Regions from separate parts of the Streptomyces anthophorae genome, predicted to be linked through region 2. Evidence: riboswitches for the same ligand, from Rfam matches in the RefSeq annotation. Region 2 holds a riboswitch; the other holds the start of a gene.
The links. Region 2 has a riboswitch for ZMP and ZTP ahead of ACNYS0_RS16695 (glycine hydroxymethyltransferase). Riboswitches for the same ligand answer to the same signal wherever they lie in the genome.
Positions count from the first base shown of each region.

Region 1: it holds a riboswitch for ZMP and ZTP, as region 2 does, so the genes downstream of both, ACNYS0_RS38115 (bifunctional 5,10-methylenetetrahydrofolate dehydrogenase/5,10-methenyltetrahydrofolate cyclohydrolase) here and ACNYS0_RS16695 (glycine hydroxymethyltransferase) in region 2, are expected to answer to the same signal.

Region 1 is NZ_JBLWQQ010000001.1:8,371,641-8,375,221, forward strand. Features, by position in the region: gene ACNYS0_RS38110 (replication-associated recombination protein A) at 1-1,203, shown strand, start outside; gene ACNYS0_RS38115 (bifunctional 5,10-methylenetetrahydrofolate dehydrogenase/5,10-methenyltetrahydrofolate cyclohydrolase) at 1,260-2,126, opposite strand; ZMP/ZTP riboswitch at 2,148-2,233, opposite strand; gene ACNYS0_RS38120 (putative leader peptide) at 2,364-2,453, shown strand; gene ACNYS0_RS38125 (acyl-CoA dehydrogenase family protein) at 2,682-3,581, shown strand, end outside.
Region 2 is NZ_JBLWQQ010000001.1:3,745,595-3,749,175, reverse strand. Features, by position in the region: gene ACNYS0_RS16705 (glutathionylspermidine synthase family protein) at 1-207, shown strand, start outside; gene rocD (ornithine--oxo-acid transaminase) at 232-1,458, opposite strand; ZMP/ZTP riboswitch at 1,599-1,685, shown strand; gene ACNYS0_RS16695 (glycine hydroxymethyltransferase) at 1,714-3,162, shown strand; gene ACNYS0_RS16690 (hypothetical protein) at 3,254-3,581, opposite strand, start outside.

The sequences.
Region 1 (3,581 bases), 4.6 Mb from region 2:
CTGGGCCGCATGGTCGCCCAGCAGCACCTGACCTCCGCCGTCCTGTGGGGCCCGCCCGGCGTCGGGAAGACGACCATCGCCCGGCTTCTCGCGGACGCCGACAACCTTGCCTTCGAGCCGGTGTCGGCCACCTTCTCCGGCGTCGCCGAGCTGCGGAAGGTCTTCGCCGCCGCCCGCAGCCGGCGCACCATCGGCCGGAGCACCCTGCTGTTCGTCGACGAGATCCACCGCTTCAACCGCGCGCAGCAGGACAGCTTCCTGCCCTACGTCGAGGACGGCACGGTCGTCCTGATCGGCGCCACCACGGAGAACCCCAGCTTCGAACTCAACGGCGCCCTGCTCTCCCGGACCCAGGTACTCGTCCTCAAACGCCTCGACGAAACCGCACTGTCCACGCTCCTCGACCGCGCCGAGCACCTCACCGGTCACCCGTTGCCCCTGGACGACGATGCCCGTCACGCCCTGATCGCCATGGCCGACGGCGACGGCCGCTACCTCCTCAACATGGCGGAACAGCTCCACGCCCTCCCGGCCGAAGAGACCGCCAGGGCACCTCTGGACACCGCCGCGCTCGCCCACCACATCCAGCAGCGCGCCCCGCTGTATGACAAGGCCCAGGAGGGCCACTACAACCTGATCTCCGCACTCCACAAGTCGATGCGCGGCTCCGACCCGGACGCGGCCCTGTACTGGCTCGCCCGCATGCTCGACGGCGGCGAGGACCCGCTGTTCGTGGCCCGCCGCCTGGTCCGCTTCGCGAGCGAGGACATCGGCATCGCGGACCCGCACGCCCTCCAGCAGGCGCTTGCCGCCTGGGACGTGTACGAGCGACTCGGCTCCCCGGAGGGCGAGTTGGCGATCGCCCAGGCCGTCGTCCACCTCGCCACCGCCCCCAAGTCCATCTCCATCTACCGGGGCTTCAACGCGGCACAGCGCGCCGCCCGCCGCACCGGCTCCCTCATGCCGCCCGCCCACATCCTCAACGCCCCGACCCGGCTGATGAAGAACCTCGGCTACGGCAAGGACTACGAGTACGACCCCGACACCGCCGACGGTTTCTCCGGCGCCGACTACTTCCCCGACGGCATGGACCGCGAGACGTACTACCAGCCCACCCGCAACGGCTACGAAGCCCAGATCGGCGAACGCCTGCGCCACTGGGCCGACCTGCGCAGGCAACGCCGAAACCCCGAGGGCGACTGACCCGCTCCGTGTGGGGGAGGGAAACCCGCTGCGCCAAGGAGCTGCCAGTCACGAGGTCAGTGGTGCCGGATGCCGAGCTGGTTCGCGGCGGCGTCCACGGTCTGCGCCAGCAGGACGGCGATGGTCATCGGCCCGACGCCGCCGGGCACCGGAGTGATCAAACGGGCGCGGGTGGAGGCGGTGTCGAAGTCCACGTCGCCGACGTTGCCCGCGTTGTATCCGGCGTCGATCACCACCGCGCCCGGCTTGATGTCCTCACCGCGGATCAGCCGGGGCCGCCCCACGGCCGCCACCACGACGTCCGCTTCCCCGACGATCGCCGACAGGTCCGTCGTGCGGGAGTGGCAGTACGTCACCGTGGCGTTCCTGGCCAGCAGGAGCATCCCGGCCGGCTTGCCGAGAATCGCGCTGCGGCCCACCACGACGGCGTGCTTGCCGGCCAGTTCGACGTCGTACGCCTCCAGCAGACGCATGATGCCGCCCGGAGTGCAGGACACGAAGCCCGGCAGCGCGAAGCTCATCGCGGCGAACGAATGCATCGTGACCCCGTCGACGTCCTTCTCCGGGGCGATCGCCTCGAACGCCGCTCGTTCGTCGATGTGCGGGCCGCAAGGATGCTGGAGCAGGATGCCGTGCACGTCCGGATCGCCGGACAGGCGGGCGAGGGTGTCGATCAGTTCGGCGGTCGTGGTGGTGGCAGGCAAGGCGATGTGCCGGGACCTGATGCCCGCCTTCGCACACCGGGCCTGCTTCATGCGGACATATGTGACCGACGCGGGGTCCTCTCCCACCAGCACCGTCGCCAGACAGGGGCTGGTTCCCCCACGCCGTGAAATCTCCGCCGCCTTGGCAGCGGCCTCTTCGATGATGCGTCGGGCGAGGCCGGTGCCATCCATGAGCTGGGCCGTCCGAGTAGCGGACATCGTCGCCTCCAGGCGTTACTGACCACTCGCCCAGGCGCACGGCAACGACGTCTCGTCAGACCGCTCCCCGGTGGTGCTCCACCTCAGCGCCAGTCACGGCCCACACCGCACTCTAGTAGAGACAGCACGCTCACACCGGGCTACGTTCTCGGTCGGGCCCGGTGAAAGGGATTCCCGATAGGTGCTTCGCCAATGCCTACTCGACCAGCGGGTCGTACACCTGGTTGAATCATGGTCATGTCCGACGAGCGGCAAGAACTCACACGGCGACGTCACGTCGACCTGTCCCGTGTTTCGAGTGCCGTCTGTCGTCGCGCCGTCGCCTAGGCCCTCCAGGCTGCCAATCCCGCGTGCTCGCCGCACGGATCGGTGTGCCGCCGTGCCCTGCCGTGCGCGGCGGGTGACGCCGGAGCCGAGAGGCTGATCCCGCCCGCTGCGCGGTCGCGCAGCGCGTTCCCACCCGTGTGCCCTCCTGCCCTGCGGCGCCGCCATGCGCCGCGGCCTGCCCCTGCGCGCCCGCCGACCCGCGCCCCGCCCACGTCCAAAGGCCCCGCCATGTCCTCACGCGTCCCACCATCCGTGCCCTCCGTCCCCTTCGTCGCCCCGCACGACCTCCTGGAGCGCATCCGCGGCGACGCCGCGCCCCTGGAAGCCGCGCGCGAACTGCCTTACAAGAGCGTCGACTTGATCCGTCGCAGCGGACTCGGCGCGCTGCGCGTGCCCCGCGAGTACGGCGGCGCGCAGGCCGCGCTCGTCGACCTGTTTCGACTCGTCGTCGATCTGGCCGAGGCCGACTCGAACGTGGCCCAGGCGCTGCGGCCGCACTTCGGGTTCGTGGAACTGCTGCTCAGCCATGGCACCGCTGCCGAGCGCGCCCGCTGGTTCCCCACGGTCGTGGCCGGTGAGCTGTTCGGGAACGCCGCCTCCGAGCGCGGCACCGCCCACCCCGGCGAGATCCGCACCCGCCTCACGCGCGACGGCGACACCTACCGCGTGGACGGCACCAAGTTCTACTCCACCGGAGCGCTCTTCGCCGACCGCATCGTGGTGACCGCGCTCGACGACGAGGAACACCGCGTCCGGGTTGTGCTGCCGCGCTCACGCGAGGGCGTCGAACTCCTCGACGACTGGGACGCACTCGGGCAGCGCACCACCGCGTCCGGCACGACGCGGCTGCGGCAGGTGGTCGCCCATGAGGACGAGGTCGCCATCGACACCACAGGCCGGCAGCGCCGCACCCACCTGGGGCCGTACTACCAGCTCTTCCTGGCCGCCGTGCACGCCGGGATCGCGAAGGCGGCCCTGGCCGACGCGGTGACGTACACCCGCGAGAAGGCACGCGCCGTACAACACGCCGGGGCCGAGCGGGCGGGGGACGACCCCCTCGTCCAGCACACCGTCGGTGACATCGCGGCAGGGGCGCTCGCCGCCGAGGCAGTGGTGCTGCACGCCGCC
Region 2 (3,581 bases):
CACGCGCCGGGGAGCACCCCGGGAACGGGAGCGCCCGAAGAGCCCTGCTGCTACCAGCAGTTGAGCGAACTGCCCGACTTCGACGGCAACCGCGTCGTCCTCGGCGCATGGGTCGTCGAGGACGAGGCGGCCGGCTTGGGCATCCGGGAGTCGGCGGGGCTCGTCACGGACGAGTACGCCCGCTTCCTGCCCCACGTCATCCTGTGAGCCGTTGAGTATGCGAAAAAGGGCTTACGCCCCGAGCACCGCCCGGAGCTGATCGAGGCCCCAGTCCAGATCGTCCTTGCTGATCACCAGCGGCGGGGCGATCCGGATGGTGGACCCGTGGGTGTCCTTCACCAGGACCCCGCGGTCCATCAGCTTCTCCGAGATCTCCCGGCCCGTCCCGAACGACGGGTCGATGTCGACGCCCGCCCACAGGCCGCGCCCGCGGACCTCGGTGACCTTCCCCGTCCCCGTGAGCAGGCCCAGCTCGGCGTGCAGATGTTCGCCCAGCTCCGCCGCCCGCTCCTGGAACTCCCCGGTGCGCAGCATCGCGATCACCTCAAGGGCGACCGCGCACGCGAGGGGGTTCCCGCCGAACGTCGACCCGTGCTCGCCCGGTCGGAACACCCCGAGCACGTCCTTGCCCGACACCACCGCCGACACCGGCACGACCCCGCCGCCGAGCGCCTTGCCCAGTACGTACATGTCCGGGACGACGCCCTCGTGCTCGCACGCGAAGGTGCGGCCCGTGCGGCCGAGGCCGGACTGGATCTCGTCGGCGATGAAGAGGACGTTCCTCTCGCGGGTCAACTCCCTTACGCCCGCCAGGTATCCGGGCGGCGGGACGAGCACGCCCGCCTCGCCCTGGATCGGCTCAAGGAGCACCGCCACCGTGTCGTCCGTGACCGCGGCCCGCAGCGCCGCCAGATCCCCGTACGGCACGATGTCGAAGCCCGGCGTGTACGGGCCGAAGTCGGCGCGCGCCTCCTCGTCGGTGGAGAAGCTGACGATGGTCGTCGTACGGCCGTGGAAGTTGTCGGAGGCCACCACGATGCGGGCCCGGCCGTCCGGCACACCCTTGACCCGGTAGCCCCACTTGCGGGCGGTCTTCACCGCCGTCTCGACGGCCTCCGCGCCGGTGTTCATCGGCAGCACCATCTCCATGCCGCACAGCTCGGCGAGCTGCGTGCAGAACGCGGCGAACCGGTCGTGGTGGAACGCCCGCGAGGTCAGCGTCACCCGCTCCAGCTGGGCCTTGGCGGCCTCGATCAGGCGGCGGTTGCCGTGCCCGAAGTTCAGCGCCGAGTAGCCGGCCAGCATGTCGAGATAGCGGCGCCCCTCGACGTCCGTCATCCACGCGCCCTCCGCGGTCGCGACGACGACGGGGAGCGGGTGGTAGTTGTGCGCGCCGTGCTCGTCGGAAGCGGTGATGAAGTCCTGTGTGGCGGGTCCTGCGGGGGTCGATGGAGTCACAGAAGTCACGGGATCTCCGTTCGTCGCGGCTCGTAGCAGTGCTCGTAGCGCTGTGGGTGAGGCGGGCTCGTGGCCCCTTCCTATCGTCGCTCGGGATGTGGACGCGGAAACCTCGCCGGACGACGCGCCCGGTACTGTGAGGGCAGGGCCGTGACTGGCGCGCTGGGATGGGATCGACCATCGGGGAGCGGCCCGTGCAGTGTGTGCCGTGCGCCTGGGCCGACCCGTGAACCGACCGTGTCCGGAGGCTGCCCCATGACCGAAACCCCGCTCACCCCCGAATCCACCGCGTATCGCGCCGCTCTCGACGTCGTGCGTGCCGTGGAGCCGCGCGTCGCCGACGCCATCGGGCAGGAGCTCACCGACCAGCGCGAGATGCTCAAGCTGATCGCCTCGGAGAACTACGCGTCCCCGGCGACGCTGCTGACCATGGGCAACTGGTTCAGCGACAAGTACGCCGAGGGCACCGTCGGCCGCCGCTTCTACGCCGGCTGCCGCAACGTCGACACCGTCGAGTCGCTCGCCGCCGAGCACGCCCGCGAGCTGTTCGGCGCGCGGCACGCGTACGTCCAGCCGCACTCCGGGATCGACGCGAATCTGGTCGCCTTCTGGGCCGTGCTCGCCGACCGCGTCGAGGCGCCGTTCCTCGCGAAGACCGGCGTCCGGCAGATCAACGACCTCACCGAGGCGGACTGGGCCGAGCTGCGGCGCGCCTTCGGCAACCAGCGGATGCTCGGGATGTCGCTGGACGCGGGCGGCCACCTCACGCACGGTTTCCGGCCCAACATCTCCGGAAAAATGTTCGACCAGCGCTCGTACGGGACCGACCCGGTGACGGGGCTCGTCGACTACGAGGCGCTGCGCGCGCAGGCCCGCGAGTTCAAGCCGATGATCATCGTCGCCGGATACTCCGCGTACCCGCGCCTGGTGAACTTCCGGATCATGCGGGAGATCGCCGACGAGGTGGGCGCCACGCTCATGGTCGACATGGCGCACTTCGCGGGCCTGGTGGCCGGAAAGGTGCTCACCGGCGACTTCGACCCGGTGCCGCACGCGCAGATCGTCACCACGACCACCCACAAGTCGCTGCGGGGCCCGCGCGGCGGCATGGTGCTGTGCGACGACTCGCTGAAGGACCAGGTCGACCGGGGCTGCCCCATGGTGCTCGGCGGCCCGCTGCCGCACGTCATGGCGGCGAAGGCGGTCGCCCTCGCGGAGGCGCGGCAGCCCGCGTTCCAGGACTACGCGCAGCGCATCGTCGACAACGCGCGGGCGCTGGCCGAGGGACTCATGCGGCGGGGCGCGACGCTGGTCACCGGCGGTACGGACAACCACCTCAACCTCATCGACGTGGCGTCCTCCTACGGCCTCACGGGGCGCCAGGCCGAGTCCGCGCTGCTCGACTCCGGCATCGTCACCAACCGCAACGCGATTCCGGCGGACCCGAACGGGGCCTGGTACACGTCCGGCATCCGGATCGGTACGCCGGCGCTGACCACGCGGGGGCTCGGTACCGGTGAGATGGACGAGATCGCGGGGCTCATGGACCGTGTGCTGACGGCCTCCGAGCCGGGGACCACGAAGTCCGGGGCGGTGTCGAAGGCGAGCCACGTGCTGGAGCCGAAGGTCGCGGACGAGGTGGCGGGGCGCGCAGCGGACCTTCTTTCCGGGTTCCCGTTGTACGGCCAGATCGACCTGGGCTGAGCCCCTCCGGGGCGTGGGGCAGGTGGTCGGCCTCACGCCACGGGGCTCCGCCCCGGACCCCGAGCCTCAATCGCCGGCGGGGCTTGATGGTCTACAGGTCGACCAGTTCGTGGCGTGGTTCCCGGGGGCCTCGGTCCCGCATGCGTATCCAACACGCCGCACCGGCCGCCGCGAGGCCCGTGGACAGGCCTGCCAGGCCCCACCACCACGGGTTCCGGGTGGGCCGCTCCTCGGGGGCCTCGGTGGTGGGGAACACGCCCGACCGGGTCAGCTGGTCGACCAGGGGGCGGGACGCCTGGTGCCAGCGGAGGTCGTCGTCGTTCACGTCGACCATCGGGTCCGTGCGGATCCACGGCGTGCCGTCCTCCGCGACGATCAGCTGGTCCTGGCGCTCGATGAGCGTGTCCGTACCGGGCGCC